Regions from separate parts of the Rhizobium tropici CIAT 899 genome, predicted to be linked through region 2. Evidence: riboswitches for the same ligand, from Rfam matches in the RefSeq annotation. Region 2 holds a riboswitch; the other holds the start of a gene.
What was found. Region 2 has a riboswitch for thiamine pyrophosphate ahead of thiM (hydroxyethylthiazole kinase). Riboswitches for the same ligand answer to the same signal wherever they lie in the genome.

Region 1 (7,158 bases), on a different replicon from region 2:
ATAAGGGCGGGCAAGAACGATGGCTCTGCCGCTGCCGAGCGAAAAGCGCACATCGCCTTCCGCCACGTTGGAAATGGTGCGCGATGCGCCGAAGGGCAAATGAAAATCGCGCAAGGGGTAACGGGCATTGTCGATGAAAAGGCCCGTCAGATCGCTGAAACCAAGAACGGAGAACAGCGAGCCTGATGGTAGCGCCAGCGTGAGTCCGCCTGGAGGAAGCGGCACCGCCTCCTCGTCACCCGACGTCAGCAGCACGTCGAAGCCCTTTTCGGCGAGCTGGATACCATAAAGCAGGTGCTGGATCGCATGATCGGAGCGCTCGCCGCCCATGGCGCCCGCCAGGATCAGTCTCGTGGCGCCGCGATCGATCGCTTCCGAGACGGCGATCTCGCCGTCGGTCGCAGCCTTCGCCGCCGGATAGGGCTGCCTGGGCACATTCGGAAAGGCTCCCTGCAGATCGGCAGGCGTGGAATCAAAATCGCCAACCCACAGCTCCGGCTCCACCCCAATCGCCAGCGCATGGCGCATGCCGCCGTCAGCCGCGATGAAGCGGCTGCCGGAAACCGCAGCGCGCAATCGCTCCGTCAGGCGAAGCTCGCCGCCGAGCAGGATGGTGAAGATGGTGGACTGGCTCATGAGGCAAGCCCATAGCGCAAAGTCATATCCCTAGGGAAGAGCGCCGTTACCGGAACGGTGCCGCCGAGCCGATCATTCGGTCGTTTCCTTCATGGCGGCCTGGACGACACGTTCATAGCCGCTGACATAGCGATCGAAGAGAAACGAAAAGCTCTCGATGTCTTCGGGCGACCAATCGGCAAAGATGCTTCCGATAACGGCGTATTTCTGCACCTGGATTTCCGACAGCAAACGCTGCCCGAGTGCGGTCAGCACCACGACGATACGCCGCGCATCCGCCTGCGATGCCTTACGACGCAACACACCACGCGCCACCATGTCGGCAGTGATGCGGCTCGCGCGCGATGGATCGATGCGCAAGAGCTCCGCGATCGTGCCGACGGTCACTTCGCCCGTATCTTCCGCCCGCCGCACGACATCGAGCACATCGAGATGCGAAAGCTCAAGCCCCGGGGCCACGTGCTGAATGGCGAGCCTGCCGATCATGCGACGGCCGGTCAGCAAGCGCATGCGCATCATCGCCTGACCGATGCGCAGAAACTTCTCGTCTTCGGCCAGCGTCGGAACTTCGATATCTTTTGTATTCGTCGCAGATGTCATCCCTAAAGCATAGCAGAGATCGGGAGGAAACAAAACATGCAAATGGCACTCACCTGCCATTGACAATTATATGCTAATAGCACATATATTCGCTCATGAAGACCGGACGTCCCGCGCATTCGTTCGATAGCGCAGCGTTCCGGCCCAGTTCGGGTTCTTGCTCCATGGACATGCAGACAAGCTTCACGCCGCTCGTGGCGGATCACAAACGGCGGCTTATTCTTTTCCTCTTTCTGATGACTGCCATGTTCATGGCGACGCTCGACAACCAGATCGTCTCGACGGCGCTGCCGACGATCGTCGGCGAGTTCGGGCATCTGGATCGCTTCGGCTGGATCGGATCGGCCTATCTTCTCTCGCTTTCCGCCGTCATGCCCGTCTACGGCAAGCTCGGTGATCTCTTCGGCCGCAAATATGTGATGATGACGGCGATCGCGATCTTCACGGTCGGCTCTGCCGTCTGTGGCTTGGCCGTCTCGATGGATACGCTGATCGCCGCTCGCGTTCTTCAGGGCTTCGGCGGCGGCGGCATCATGGTCTCGATCTTCGCCGTCAACGCCGATCTCTTCGAGCCGCGTGAGCGTGCGCGCTACCAGAGCTATTCGAGCCTCGTGCTGATGGCGTCGGGCGCCATCGGCCCCGTTCTCGGCGGCACGATGAGCGATCTGTTCGGCTGGCGTTCGATCTTCCTCGTCAACGTGCCGATCGGCTTCATCGTGCTTGCCGGCCTCGCCTTCATGCTGCCCTACCGCAAGCCTGCCCGCCGTCCGAAGATCGATTATGCCGGCGCCATCCTCCTTGCCCTGACGACGACAAGCATTGTGCTTGCCGCCGACGGAAGCGAGCTCTTCGGGTCGCTGCTATCGCCGCAATGCCTTGGTATTATTGCCTTCGGGGTAATCTGCGCCATCGCCTGGGTCTTCATCGAGCGCCGCGCACCCGAGCCGATTGTGCCGATGACGCTGTTCCGCAATCCGACATTCGGCCTTCTGCTGATCCTCTCGATCACCAGCGGCGCCGTCGCCATCGGCATGGTCAATTACTTCGCGCTCTTCCTGCAGACGACGACAGGCCTTTCTCCCTCCATGGCCGGGCTGCTGTTCATTCTCCTGACCGGCGGCATCGTCTGCGGCTCGCTCTCCGCCGGCCGGCTGATCGCGGCCAAAGGCCGTTACAAGCCGTTTGCCGTCGCCAGCGCCACCTGCAGTACCATCGCATTCGCCTCGCTCGCCTTCGTCCATGCCGGCACGCCCATCGCCCTCATTGGCGGCCTGATGCTGCTGCATGGCATCGGCATCGGCCTTGCCCAGCAGGTGCCCGTTATCGGCGTACAGAATGCAGCCGCAGCGCGCGACGTCGGCGCTGCGACCGGTGCCGTCACGCTGTCGCGCATGGGCGGCGCCTCCATCGCCATCTCCATCTACGGCGCCATCATCGCCGCCAAACTTGGCAATGTCGGCGTCTCCATATCCGGCGTACCGAACATCGAGGAGCTGACACCGAAGATGATGGCCGCCTTGCCCGAGATTACCCGCGAGGCCGTCGCCAACGCCTACGCGAGCGCCTTCAGCCCGTTGTTCATGACGGCAGCTGGCATCTGCATGCTTGGTCTCCTGACCTCGCTGACGCTGAAGAATGTGCAGCTCCCCGGCGCCGCGAAGAAATTCGAAAGCCCGGCGGTCGCGGAGGCTGCCGAGTAAATACTTCATGCTGCAATCGACAAGGGAATCATTTCCCTTGTCATCCCTCCGTCACAAGGCTAAATCTGCCGACGCTCTAACGGGGTGCCTTATGTCCTTCAGGACATTTGGCTGAGAGGCTTTCACCGGCCAACCCGCGGAACCTGATCCGGCTAACACCGGCGGAGGGATTAGACGCGTGACGAAATCATAGCGCCCTTTCCCCTTCAAGACGAAATCAAAGTGGAGGCGCTGTCGTGCAAAACCGATCACTATTGTCATTCTTCGCCGGCCTGGCTCTTGCCGCTGGCGCAACGTTTTTTTCTGCCCAGACGGCCGAGGCAGCAGACAAGACCCTGACCATCTACACCTATGAGAGCTTCACCGCAGACTGGGGTCCGGGCGCCAAGGTCAAGGCAGCCTTCGAAAAGACCTGCGGCTGCACGGTCAATTACGTCGCCGTCACCGATGGCGTTGCACTTCTCTCCCGCCTCAAGCTGGAAGGGACGGGCACCAAGGCCGATGTCGTTCTCGGCCTCGACACCAATCTTATCGACGAAGCCAAGGATACAGGCCTCTTCGACGCAAGCGGCGTCGACACCTCGACCCTCAAGGTTCCCGGCGGTTTCAAGGACGACGTCTTCGTGCCCTACGACTACGGCCATTTCGCCGTGATCTACGATACACAGACCATCAAGAACCCGCCGAAGAGCATGAAGGATCTCGTCGAGGGCGATCCCAATCAGAAGATCGTCATCGAAGACCCGCGCACCTCGACGCCGGGGCTCGGCCTGCTGCTTTGGGTCAAGTCGATCTATGGCGACAAATCCGCCGATGCCTGGGCGAAACTCAAAGGCCGCATCCTGACGGTCACCCCCGGCTGGTCGGAAGCTTATGACCTCTTCACCAAGGGCGAGGCGCCGATGGTGCTCTCCTATACGACGTCGCCGGCCTATCACATGATCGAGGACAAGACGGATCGCTATCAGGCCGCCGCCTTCTCGGAAGGGCACTATATCCAGATCGAGGTCGCCGGCCTCATCAAGGCTTCCCCGAACAAAGATCTTGCTCGCGACTTCCTGAAGTTCATGATCTCTACCGGCTTCCAGGACATCATTCCGACAAGCAACTGGATGATGCCGGTCTCCGCCACTTCCGAGCCGCTGCCGGATGCCTTCAGCAAGCTCGTGGTGCCCTCGAAGACCTTCCTGATGAGCCCTGCCGACGTCGACAAGAACCGCAAGGCGTGGATCGACGAATGGCTGACCGCCACCAGCGGCAACTGATGCCTTGATCATACTCACGGCACCCGAGCGAAGATGCGCTATTTCCGGCGGGACGTTCAGCCTCGGCAGCATTGCGCTCTTCGTCGGGATCGCCGTTCTTGTTCTCCTCTCCGCCGGCATCGAATCCGGCGGCAACACCTCGCTCACAGACCCATATCTGCTGCGCATCCTACGCTTCACACTGCTGCAGGCGGTGCTTTCGACACTGCTCTCCATTGTGCTCGCCATTCCGGTCGCCCGAGCATTGGCGCGCCAGCCGCGCTTTCCCGGCCGGCTTTGGCTGATCCGGCTGATGGCCGTGCCGATGGGCCTGCCGGTGCTGATCGGCGCACTCGGCCTGCTCGGCATATGGGGCCGGCAGGGGCTCCTCAATCAGGCGCTATCAGCACTCGGCCTGTCGCAGCCCGTCAGCATCTATGGCCTGGCCGGTATCCTGCTTGCGCATGTCTTCTTCAACATGCCGCTCGCCTGCCGGCTGATGCTGGCCGGACTGGAGCGTGTGCCGGCTGAATATTGGCTCGTGGCCGGCGGACTCGGCATGCGGCCCATCTCGGTCTTCCGCTTCATCGAATGGCCCATCCTGCGTGGCCTCATTCTCGGCATCGCCGGCCTGATCTTCATGCTCTGCGCCACCAGCTTCACGCTGGTCCTGATCCTCGGCGGCGGCCCGGCCGCAACGACACTGGAAGTGGCGATCTACCAGGCGCTTCGCTTCGATTTCGATCCCGGCCGCGCCGTAATGCTGTCGCTGCTGCAAATCGTCGTCACCCTCCTTGTTCTCGGCGCCATGACGCTGTTTCGCGCTCCCGACGATCATGGGCTCACCGGCGGGCGAACGCTGCGCCGCATCGATGGACAGGAGATGGCTGCGCGATGCGTCGATGCTGCGCTGCTGGCGGGCGCGACGCTCTTTCTGGGCATGCCGCTCGCCTCGGTCGTCGTCACCGGCCTCGAGGCCAATCTTTTCAAGCTCGTCTCCCAGCCGATCTTCCTGCAGGCGGCAGTGACAAGTCTTGCAATCGCGCTTGCTGCGGGCCTTCTGGCCGTGCTGATATCCTTCGCGATCATTCACGCCCGCTCAGTGATATCGGCGGATCGCCGAAAGTCCCTCGGCCTGCACGGCCTGGCGATCGCATTAGGCGCAAGCTCCTCCCTCATCCTGCTGGTGCCACCGATCGTGCTGGCAACCGGCTGGTTCCTGGCGCTCAGGCCATTTGGCGATCCCAGCCGCTTTGCGGCCATCCTCATCATTGTCATCAATGCGCTGATGGCGCTGCCCTTCGTCATTCGCGTCATCGAGCCGGCCTATACGGTCCATGTCAGCCGCACCGGGCGGCTGGCGGCAAGCCTCGGCCTTCACGGCATTGCGCGCCTGCGCATGGTCGATTGGCCGGGTCTGCGCAAACCGCTCTTCACGGCGCTCTCCTTCGCCATGGCCCTGTCGCTCGGCGATCTCGGCGCCGTCGCGCTCTTCGGCTCCGACAGTTTGATGACCCTGCCCTGGCTGGTCTATAGCAAGCTCGGCAGCTACCGCACCAACGACGCCGACGGTTATGCCTTGATCCTCGGCCTGGTATGCCTTCTCCTGACCATAGCCGGAACCGCGGGCCAGGGCGCGACGGATGACGAAAGCAGACGAAATGACTGACGGCAGCACCATGAAGGCAGAAGGCATCGGCATGGAAGAGGTCGAACTGCGCCTCGGCACGCATGACTTCCGCTTCGATTGCGCATTGCCGCAGGGCAAGATCATCGCCATTGCCGGGCCGTCAGGATCGGGCAAATCCACCTTTCTCAATTTACTGGCCGGCTTCGAACAGCCTGACCGCGGCCGTATCCTGCTCGCAGGACAGGACGTGAGCCGCCTGCATCCCGCCGAACGGCCGGTGTCTCTCGTCTTCCAGGACAACAACCTCTTCGCTCATCTCGATCTCTTCACCAATATCGGCTTTGGCATCAGCCCGTCATTGAGGCTTTCGAAGGAGGATCGGCAAAGGGTCTCGGAGGCTTTGGCGCGGGTCGGGCTAGCCGGTTTTGAAAAGCGCAAGCCGGGAACGCTTTCCGGCGGCGAGCGCCAGCGCGCCGCTTTCGCTCGGGCTCTGGTGCGCGACAAGCCAATCCTGTTGCTGGACGAGCCTTTCGCCGCGCTCGATCCCGGCCTGCGCTCCGGCATGGTCGAACTTCTGAAAACTCTGCATCGCGAAACCGGCAATACGGTGCTGATCGTCTCGCATGACCCGGCCGAAGTGCGGCGCCTTGCCGACCACGCCGTCTTCATCGACGGCGGCACGATCAAGCTCGCCGCACCCATCGAAACCTTCCTGCAGGCGGACGGGATTCAGGCATTGACCACATTTCTGCAACATTGATTGTGTCATGGCAGCTTGCCCTCGGCTTTGCCTTAATTTCGTCTAGCGAAGCGGCTGAAAGTCCTCGGAAATGCTTGCTAAAATACAACGCTGCCACATTTAAACGGAGTCTCGCTATGCAACCGGTGCCAAAATCGGCTACAGCAAGAGGTGGAAGCCGTCCGGGTAAATGCGGATCGATGCGGGCGAAAACAACCTCTATTGGCGCACGACCGTGATCGGCCCGGTGAGGATCAACCGGATTTGGCGCCGAGCCGGCATGACAGCGAAATGAGTAGGATGCGGGTCCTGAAGCAGAGCAAGCGAGCAGAACGAAGGATCGATGCGACCGTCGCAGCCCGTTTGCGCCGTTTTGTGCCCTTCCTTGCAGCTGCAGCAATGTTGAACAGCTGCCAGACGGTGATGGACCAATCCTATCAGCCGAGCGTTTCGCCCTCAGCCAATCCGCAGATCGTTTCCGAAGTGCAGAAGAACGATCCGCGCGCACAGATGGGCGCCCGCGAGCATCCGCGTATCCTCGCAAGCTATGGCGGCGAATACAAGGATGCCAAGACGGAGAGGCTCGTTGCCCGCATCGCCGGCGCCTTG
Region 2 (7,158 bases):
AGATAGAGAAGGTCCGTCGTCCGGCCGGTGCGCTGGTAGGTTTCGGGCGCCTGTCCTCCCCATTGGCCCGAGCCGGCGACCGGAAGCGGACAGTCCGTTGGATCGAACAGGGGCGTGCTGATGGCCTTGAAGGATTCGACGAAACTGTCGTCCGGTTCCCAGTATTTGACCCTGATGCCGTTGATCTGGAACTGGTCGACGCCGAGCAGGCGCCAGAATTGCTGATATACTTTGAAATCCATGCCGGCGCCGGGATGGCGGGTCAGGATATCCCAGCCATTGCGATGCGCATGCAGCACCAGCCCGGAGCGCTTGCGCAGGAAGTTCATGCCGCCGAAGCCGATGGAATTGATGTTAACAACAGCGCAATTGCCGCCGGCCTTCAGCACGAGATCGTGGTTGCGCATCATCTCGTCGGGATCGGCATGCGAAATGCCGAAGGCATACATGACCTTCTTGCCGGTCTTCTGCTCGTGATCGAGGATCAGGGGCATGATGGCCTCGACGCGCTCTTTGAGCGGCGAATAGGCCGGGCTCATCAGCTTCTCGTCGTCCTTGATGAAGTCAGCGCCGGAGCCGATCAGCTCGCCGACCAGTGCCGCCGTTTCTTCCGGCCGAAGGCCGAGCGCCGGCTTGACGATGGTGCCGATGATCGGGCGGCCGTTGACGCCGGTCAGTCGAAGGCTGCCGGCAACGCCGAATTGCGGGCCGGGATGCGCATCGCGAAAGGCCTCCGGCAGCTTCATGTCGACGATGCGGATGCCGGTCATGCCCTTGATCGAGAAGACGCCGCCGATCGCGATCGTCATGAGTGCAGCAAGATCGGTGCCGATCGCATCCAGCGGGAAGGCGATGTCGACATCGGCCCGATGGATCGGGCCATAGCCCTCGCCCGCCTCCGGCCAGGTCGGACGCTCCGCATCAGCAAGAGGGTGGATCGCGACGACACGCGCGGCCACGCGCGCCTTGAGTTCTTCCGTCTCGCCCGGCACAGCGACGAAGGTGCCTGTCGACTGATCGCTGGCGATCTTGCGAGCCATCGCCTCGATGCTCCCAGACGTTTCGATGCGGTAGGTGATGGTGATGGTCATAAGTGGGTGAATGCTCCTCTCGCCGACGATTTCCGCGTGGCGCAAACTGGTGATCTGGTATAATGAGTATTCCAACTTCTGCAACTATTTTTTGCCCGGTTGTCGGTAGGGTGGGGCTTCCGCCATGGCGGCCAAAAATGCATAAGGGAGTAAAAGCTTTGGGAAAGCGGGATTCCATGGGCGAGCCAGTCGAACAAATTGTACGCCGAAAGCTATCCGATGAAGTATTCGACCGGCTGGAACGGTTGATCACGTCGGGAGAGCTCAAGCCGGGTGATGAGATGCCGTCAGAGCGTGTCCTCATGGAACGCTTCGGTGTAGGACGTCCGGCGATCCGGGAGGCCATGCAGGCCCTTGCCAATATGGGGCTGGTCAACATTTCCCATGGCGAACGTGCTAAGGTGCTTCAGCTCACTGCGAAGTCGATCTTTCGGCAGGTCGACCTGACCGCAAAGATCATGTTGTCGCAATCACCTGATTCCCTTGAACAGCTGAAGAGCGCCCGCATCTTCTTCGAGCGCGGCATGGCACGCGAGGCCGCACAGCGCGCGAGCAAGAAAGATGTTGCCGATCTCAGTGAAATCATCGACCGGCAGCGGGCATCCCTTGGCCATGCGGAGGACTTCATTTCTGCCGATATGCAGTTCCACACGCGTATCGCCCAGATTTCCGGCAATCCGATCTTCGCTGCCGTCAGCGAGGCGATGCTCGCATGGCTGAAAGCCTATCACACCGACATGCTGATCTGGACCGGCAAGGAAAAGTTCACGCTGGTCGAGCACGAGGAAATTCTTGCGCGTCTGGCTGAAAACGATGCCGATGGCGCCGAGCAGGCGATGCTCAAGCATCTGGAAAGATCGCGCGCGCTCTATACGAAATGAGCCAGTCGGCGTTCGCCCGCCACGGCGCCTCGGCTCTGTGCCTTTGTCGTAATTCCTCCCCAATCCTTATGGAATCTCTTGGCACTCAAACGAGGTGTGCGTGATGATTGATTTCTTTCAGCGAAACATGGCGCTTTTCCTGGCCGCTCTCATGACGGCGGTCGCCATCACCCTTTATAATCTGAGCTGCCTTCTGCTCAGGCATCACCATACGATGCTGCATAATCTGCACCATGCGGCAGGCGCGTTGGTCCTCCTCGCCGGCTTCTACACCATGATCCGCTATATGCAGGCGCTGCCGGAGGATGAAGGCTAGAAATACGCCAAACTCTGAAATTCGAGCCGGCAATTTCAGATAGAGTTCAGCCTGCGCGGCTATATCCTCAGCTTGTCCCGATGTGAAATTGGCGCCCCCTTCACCAGGTTTTGCCAAGTTCAATTTGGGAACCAGTTTCACAGCTAGTTCGTCGCACCGCTCCGGTGCAAAGCCCCATGAACAACTGAGGATATCAAAACGTGGCTGATGTTTGTACGCAAGGCGTGGACACGGGCTTTGTCGCCCTGGGCTATGCCAAGATCGCATTTCTGGGCGTCGTGCAGGGATTGACGGAGCTGCTGCCGGTTTCGTCCACTGCCCACATGCGCCTGGTGCCGGCGTTGCTGGGCTGGCAGGACCCCGGTTCTGCCTTCTCGGCTACGATGCAGCTTGCAGCACTTGCGGCGATCGTCTCCTATTTCTGGAGCGACGTCCGCTACGTCACCTTTGGATCGCTCGATGCGATCAGGCAAAGGGACTGGAGCTCTCCTTCCATCCGGCTTGCGATCGCCATCGTGATTGCAACCGTACCGATCGTGATCGCCGGCCTGCTGCTGTCATCCTCCCTGAACGCTTGCGGCACGTCTTTCCGCAGCCTCTGGGTCATCGGCATCGCCTGCGTGGTCATGGGCTTGCTCTTGGCGGTCGCTGAGCTTTACAGCCGCCATAGAAAGGATATCGGACAGATGACGCTGATGGATGCCCTTTTTGTCGGCATCACGCAGGTCGGTGCTCTTATCCCCGGCGTCTCGCGCTCGGGTTCGACCCTGACCGGCGCACTGTTCCTCGGCTTAAAAAGAGAGGAGGCGGCACGGTTCTCCTTCCTGCTCGGCTTACCGGCCATCGCTCTTGCCGGCTTGAAGGAGCTTTATGAGCTTCACAAGGCGCATATTCCGATGGAAGCCTGGTCGGTACTGCTCGTTGGCCTGATCGTCGGCAGCATATCGTCCTTCATCACCATCTGGGGGCTGATGCGCTTCCTGGAGCGCTTCTCGACCTGGCCTTTCGTCATCTACCGTATCGGTCTTGGCGCCGTCATCCTTTTTGGCGTGCTGACCATGGGCTGGGCCTGAGACGTTGGTACCATTCGATCGCAAATAGAAGAGGAGGCGCCGCCCATCAGGGCGGCGCTTTTTGTCTTATGCCCGATCGAGGACGAGGCCACGTCCGGCACCAGAAGCGGCGACCTGATCCTTGAGTAACAGGCTTGCTACTCCTTATTTGTGGCCCACAGTGCATGGAAATGCTGCACAGGCCCATGGCCGCTGCCGATGGAAAGTTGGCCTGCGGCGGCAACCGCGGCGGCGAGATAGGCTTTTGCGGATGCAACGGCTTCGGCAAGCGGCAGGCCTTTGGCGATCTCGGCCGCGATAGCGCTGGAGAGCGTGCAGCCCGTTCCATGCGTATTCTTGGTCGGCAGCCGTTCAGCTTCGAACCAGGTCACATGATCGCCGCTTGCGAGCGCATCCGGGCTTTCATCTCCTTCGAGATGACCACCCTTGACAAGGACAGCTGAAGGCCCGAGCGCTGCCAGCGCACGCGCCTGGCGCGCCATGTCTTCGCGGTTCTTCGCCTCAGCGTCATGCAACAGCGCAGCCGCCTCGGGCAGGTTCGGGGTAATGACGGTCGCAAGCGGCAGCAATCGTGTGGTCAGCACGTCAACGGCATCGGCAGCGAGCAGGGCAGCGCCGCCCTTGGCGATCATGACCGGGTCGAGGACGACGGGCACATCGCGATGTCGCGCCAGAATGTCTGCGACGGCATTGGCGATGGCGGCATTGGCGATCATGCCTATTTTGACGGCATCCACACGGATGTCGGCAAAGATCGCATTGATCTGATCTGCCACGAAATGTGGAGGCACGGGATGGACGCCGGAAACGCCCTGCGTGTTCTGCGCCGTCAAAGCTGTCAGAGCCGCCATTCCATAAACGCCGCGAGCGGAGAGAGCCTTCAGGTCGGCCTGAATGCCAGCGCCGCCGGAGGGATCGGAGCCAGCGATGGATAAGACATTGCGGATCATTGGCGAGCCTCCTTGATGGCGTTCGCTATGAGAATTGTCGCGGCTTGCGGGTCCGGTTGGCCGCATATTGCCGAGACGACCGCGAGACCAACGACGCCGGCTGAGTAAACGCTCGCGGCATGCTCTGCCTTCAGGCCGCCGATCGCGACTGATGGAATGGGGCAAAGCCTGACGATGCGGGCAAGCCCGTCGAAGCCGATCGGCTGCTTGTGGTCGGGCTTGGTGGACGTGGCAAAGACCGGGCCGACGCCGGCATAGTCGACGATGCGGGCATCTATGGAGGAGGCAAGCGCTTCCGTTTCCACCGAGAGACCGAGGATCATGTCCCGCCCGATCATGTGGCGGGCGTCGGCAGCGTTCATATCTTCCTGGCCGATGTGAAGGCCATCGGCGCCGATGGCGATGGCAGCCTCGACATTGTCGTTGACGATCAGCCGAACATTCGTTCCGTGCAGGATTTGCTTGAGGGCACGGCCGGTTTCGATCATGGCTGCGGTCGAAGCCTCCTTGTCGCGAAGCTGGATCATGGTGGCGCCGCCCGCCACCGCCGCCCGCGTTGTCTCCACCATGCCGAGATCACGGCATAGCAGCGGATCGAGGACGAGATAGAGGGATAGATCGAAGTCTTGGTTCATGCTGCCGATATCCTTGCGTCTCGATCCAGTGTTTCCGGGGTAAGGCCTGTGAGGGCATCGAGGAAGCGCCAGGAGAAGGAGCCTGGCCCCTCTGCGTCCGCTCCTGCCTGTTGGCCGGCAACGGCAAAGACCGTAAGCGCCGCTATGGTCGCATCGAACGGATCATCCGGAGCTGCCGCCGCAAACGCACCGACGAGGCAGGTTAGCGAGCATCCAAGTGCGGTTACTTGCGGCATCAATGGCGAACCGCCTGCGATGCGCTTCGCCTTCTGCCCATCCGTCACAAAATCCGTAGCGCCGGTGACTGCGACTATGCAGCCGTGCTTTTGGGCGAGCTGACGGGCGGAATCTTCGGCTTGCTCGACGGCATCGCGGCTATCGACACCCTGGCCGCGGCTCGTCCCGCCGGCAAGCGCGATGATCTCGGATGCGTTGCCGCGAATGATTGCCGGCTTTAGTTCCAGCAAGCGCGTGATGGCATCCCGACGAAACGCAGTCGCATAATGGGCGACGGGATCGAGGACCCAGGGCTTGCCGGCATTGTTTGCCGACTGTGCGGCCTTCAGCATGCCCGCAAGCCAATCCGCGGAAAGCGTACCGATATTGATCGTCAGCGCCCCCGATATAGCGGCAAACTCGTCGGCTTCTTCTTCGGCATGCACCATCGCCGGCGATGCCCCGGCGGCAAGCATCACATTGGCCGCGATATTCATGGCGACGAAATTGGTGATGCATTGCACCAGCGGAGGGTTCGCCCGCATGGTGCGAAGCAGATTGCCCGGTGTGATTTGGTCTTGCATATCGCCCCTTTCAGGCGGGCGAGACGCGTAGGGACGACGTGCTTCAGCTTCGCGAGGTCCCGAGCGACTTCCTCCGCCAGCATGATCTGGTTCAGGTTCGAAGGGTACTTCTCAGCCCGCCGGATAGCGGACGCCCCTGTCTCTCATCTCTCTTCTTTTCGCAGACAAAGGCGGCGCTGTCATCAGCAAATCACAAAAGCCAATCTGACGGCGGCGATCGCCTGCATTTTCGGCGACCTATGCAATAGACGCATTGGTGGAGTGATCTCTTAGCTCTGCAAAAAGCTGCGGGCTTCGACTATATATTTCTCATCGAAGCGACGGGAGCGCCAAGCACGGCTGCTCAGCTTCGAAAGCCCAAGGAAAGGGGATCATCATGAACGTAGCACGCTCTTTCAATAACTGGCGCAAGTATCGTCAGACGGTCGCCGAACTGGGCCGTATGTCCACGCGCGAACTGCACGACCTGGGTATCGATCGCGGTGAAATCCGCAACGTTGCCCGCGCAGCGATCGCTCGCTAACGGCCACGACGGCTCCTTATAAAAGCTGCATTATGCCAGCGCCTGTTCCCCCGAGCAGGCGCTTTTGCTTTATGGGCATTCCGCTCATTCTTCGCCGCCCTAGCTGAAAATTGCTATCGACCCAGCTGCCCGGTTTTCGCATGGCGCATAACTGCCTTGCAAAGAAATGCCTATGAACTGAGCAAAAGACTGGTATGTTCGTCTTCATCGAAGCGATGCATCTCCTCCCGCATCCCTTCGCTTGGCAGACGTCCTTATCCTCCTCCCAGGGACGGCTGCAGGAATAGCGGAACTCCTCCTCCCATCCGCTGTTCGGTTCTTGTAAAAAGCCTGCCGCTCCTCCTCCCGCGGCAGGCTTTTTCGTTTCATGAACCTCCAGACGGTTGGCAATGGCCCAACGTAGCTGAGGAGCCCGCGCTCCAGCCCGGGCGGCAAGAGCGCTTCCGCGTTAAAGAGTGCGCATTCTCCTCTCGCAAAAATGAAGAGCGGGCCCTATGTGCGATCTATGTAGCGCGCTACATCGAAGATCGCCCAAATTCGATTCCCGAAAAAGGAGGATGCCCATGACCGGTTCTGCCGAATATACGCCGCCGAAAATCTGGACCTGGAACAAGGCCAATGGCGGCCAGTTCGCCAATATCAACCGCCCGATCGCTGGCCCGACTCACGAGAAGGAACTGCCGGTAGGACGCCATCCCCTTCAGCTCTATTCGCTTGGAACGCCGAACGGCGTGAAGGTCACCATCATGCTTGAAGAGCTGCTGGCGCTTGGTCACAGCGGCGCTGAATATGATGCCTGGCTGATCAAGATCGGTGAGGGCGACCAGTTCGGCAGCGGTTTCGTTGACATCAATCCGAATTCGAAGATCCCGGCTTTGCTCGACCGCAG

Region 1: another riboswitch for thiamine pyrophosphate. It lies ahead of thiB (thiamine ABC transporter substrate binding subunit); the one in region 2 lies ahead of thiM (hydroxyethylthiazole kinase).

What each region holds. Positions count from the first base shown of each region.
Region 1 covers NC_020059.1:3,643,799-3,650,956, forward strand. Annotated here, with positions in the region: gene RTCIAT899_RS17810 (thiamine diphosphokinase) at 1-636, opposite strand, end outside; gene RTCIAT899_RS17815 (MarR family winged helix-turn-helix transcriptional regulator) at 709-1,236, opposite strand; gene RTCIAT899_RS17820 (MDR family MFS transporter) at 1,401-2,936, shown strand; TPP riboswitch at 3,007-3,123, shown strand; gene thiB (thiamine ABC transporter substrate binding subunit) at 3,209-4,201, shown strand; gene thiP (thiamine/thiamine pyrophosphate ABC transporter permease ThiP) at 4,209-5,849, shown strand; gene RTCIAT899_RS17835 (thiamine ABC transporter ATP-binding protein) at 5,842-6,570, shown strand; gene RTCIAT899_RS17840 (M48 family metalloprotease) at 6,949-7,158, shown strand, end outside.
Region 2 covers NC_020062.1:1,031,802-1,038,959, forward strand. Annotated here, with positions in the region: gene oiaX (3-oxo-isoapionate-4-phosphate decarboxylase OiaX) at 1-1,091, opposite strand, end outside; gene RTCIAT899_RS26900 (transcriptional regulator NanR) at 1,268-1,972, shown strand; gene RTCIAT899_RS33595 (hypothetical protein) at 2,058-2,429, opposite strand; gene RTCIAT899_RS26910 (undecaprenyl-diphosphate phosphatase) at 2,489-3,361, shown strand; gene thiD (bifunctional hydroxymethylpyrimidine kinase/phosphomethylpyrimidine kinase) at 3,499-4,311, opposite strand; gene thiE (thiamine phosphate synthase) at 4,308-4,946, opposite strand; gene thiM (hydroxyethylthiazole kinase) at 4,943-5,746, opposite strand; TPP riboswitch at 5,798-5,894, opposite strand; gene RTCIAT899_RS32680 (DUF1127 domain-containing protein) at 6,123-6,269, shown strand; gene yghU (glutathione-dependent disulfide-bond oxidoreductase) at 6,833-7,158, shown strand, end outside.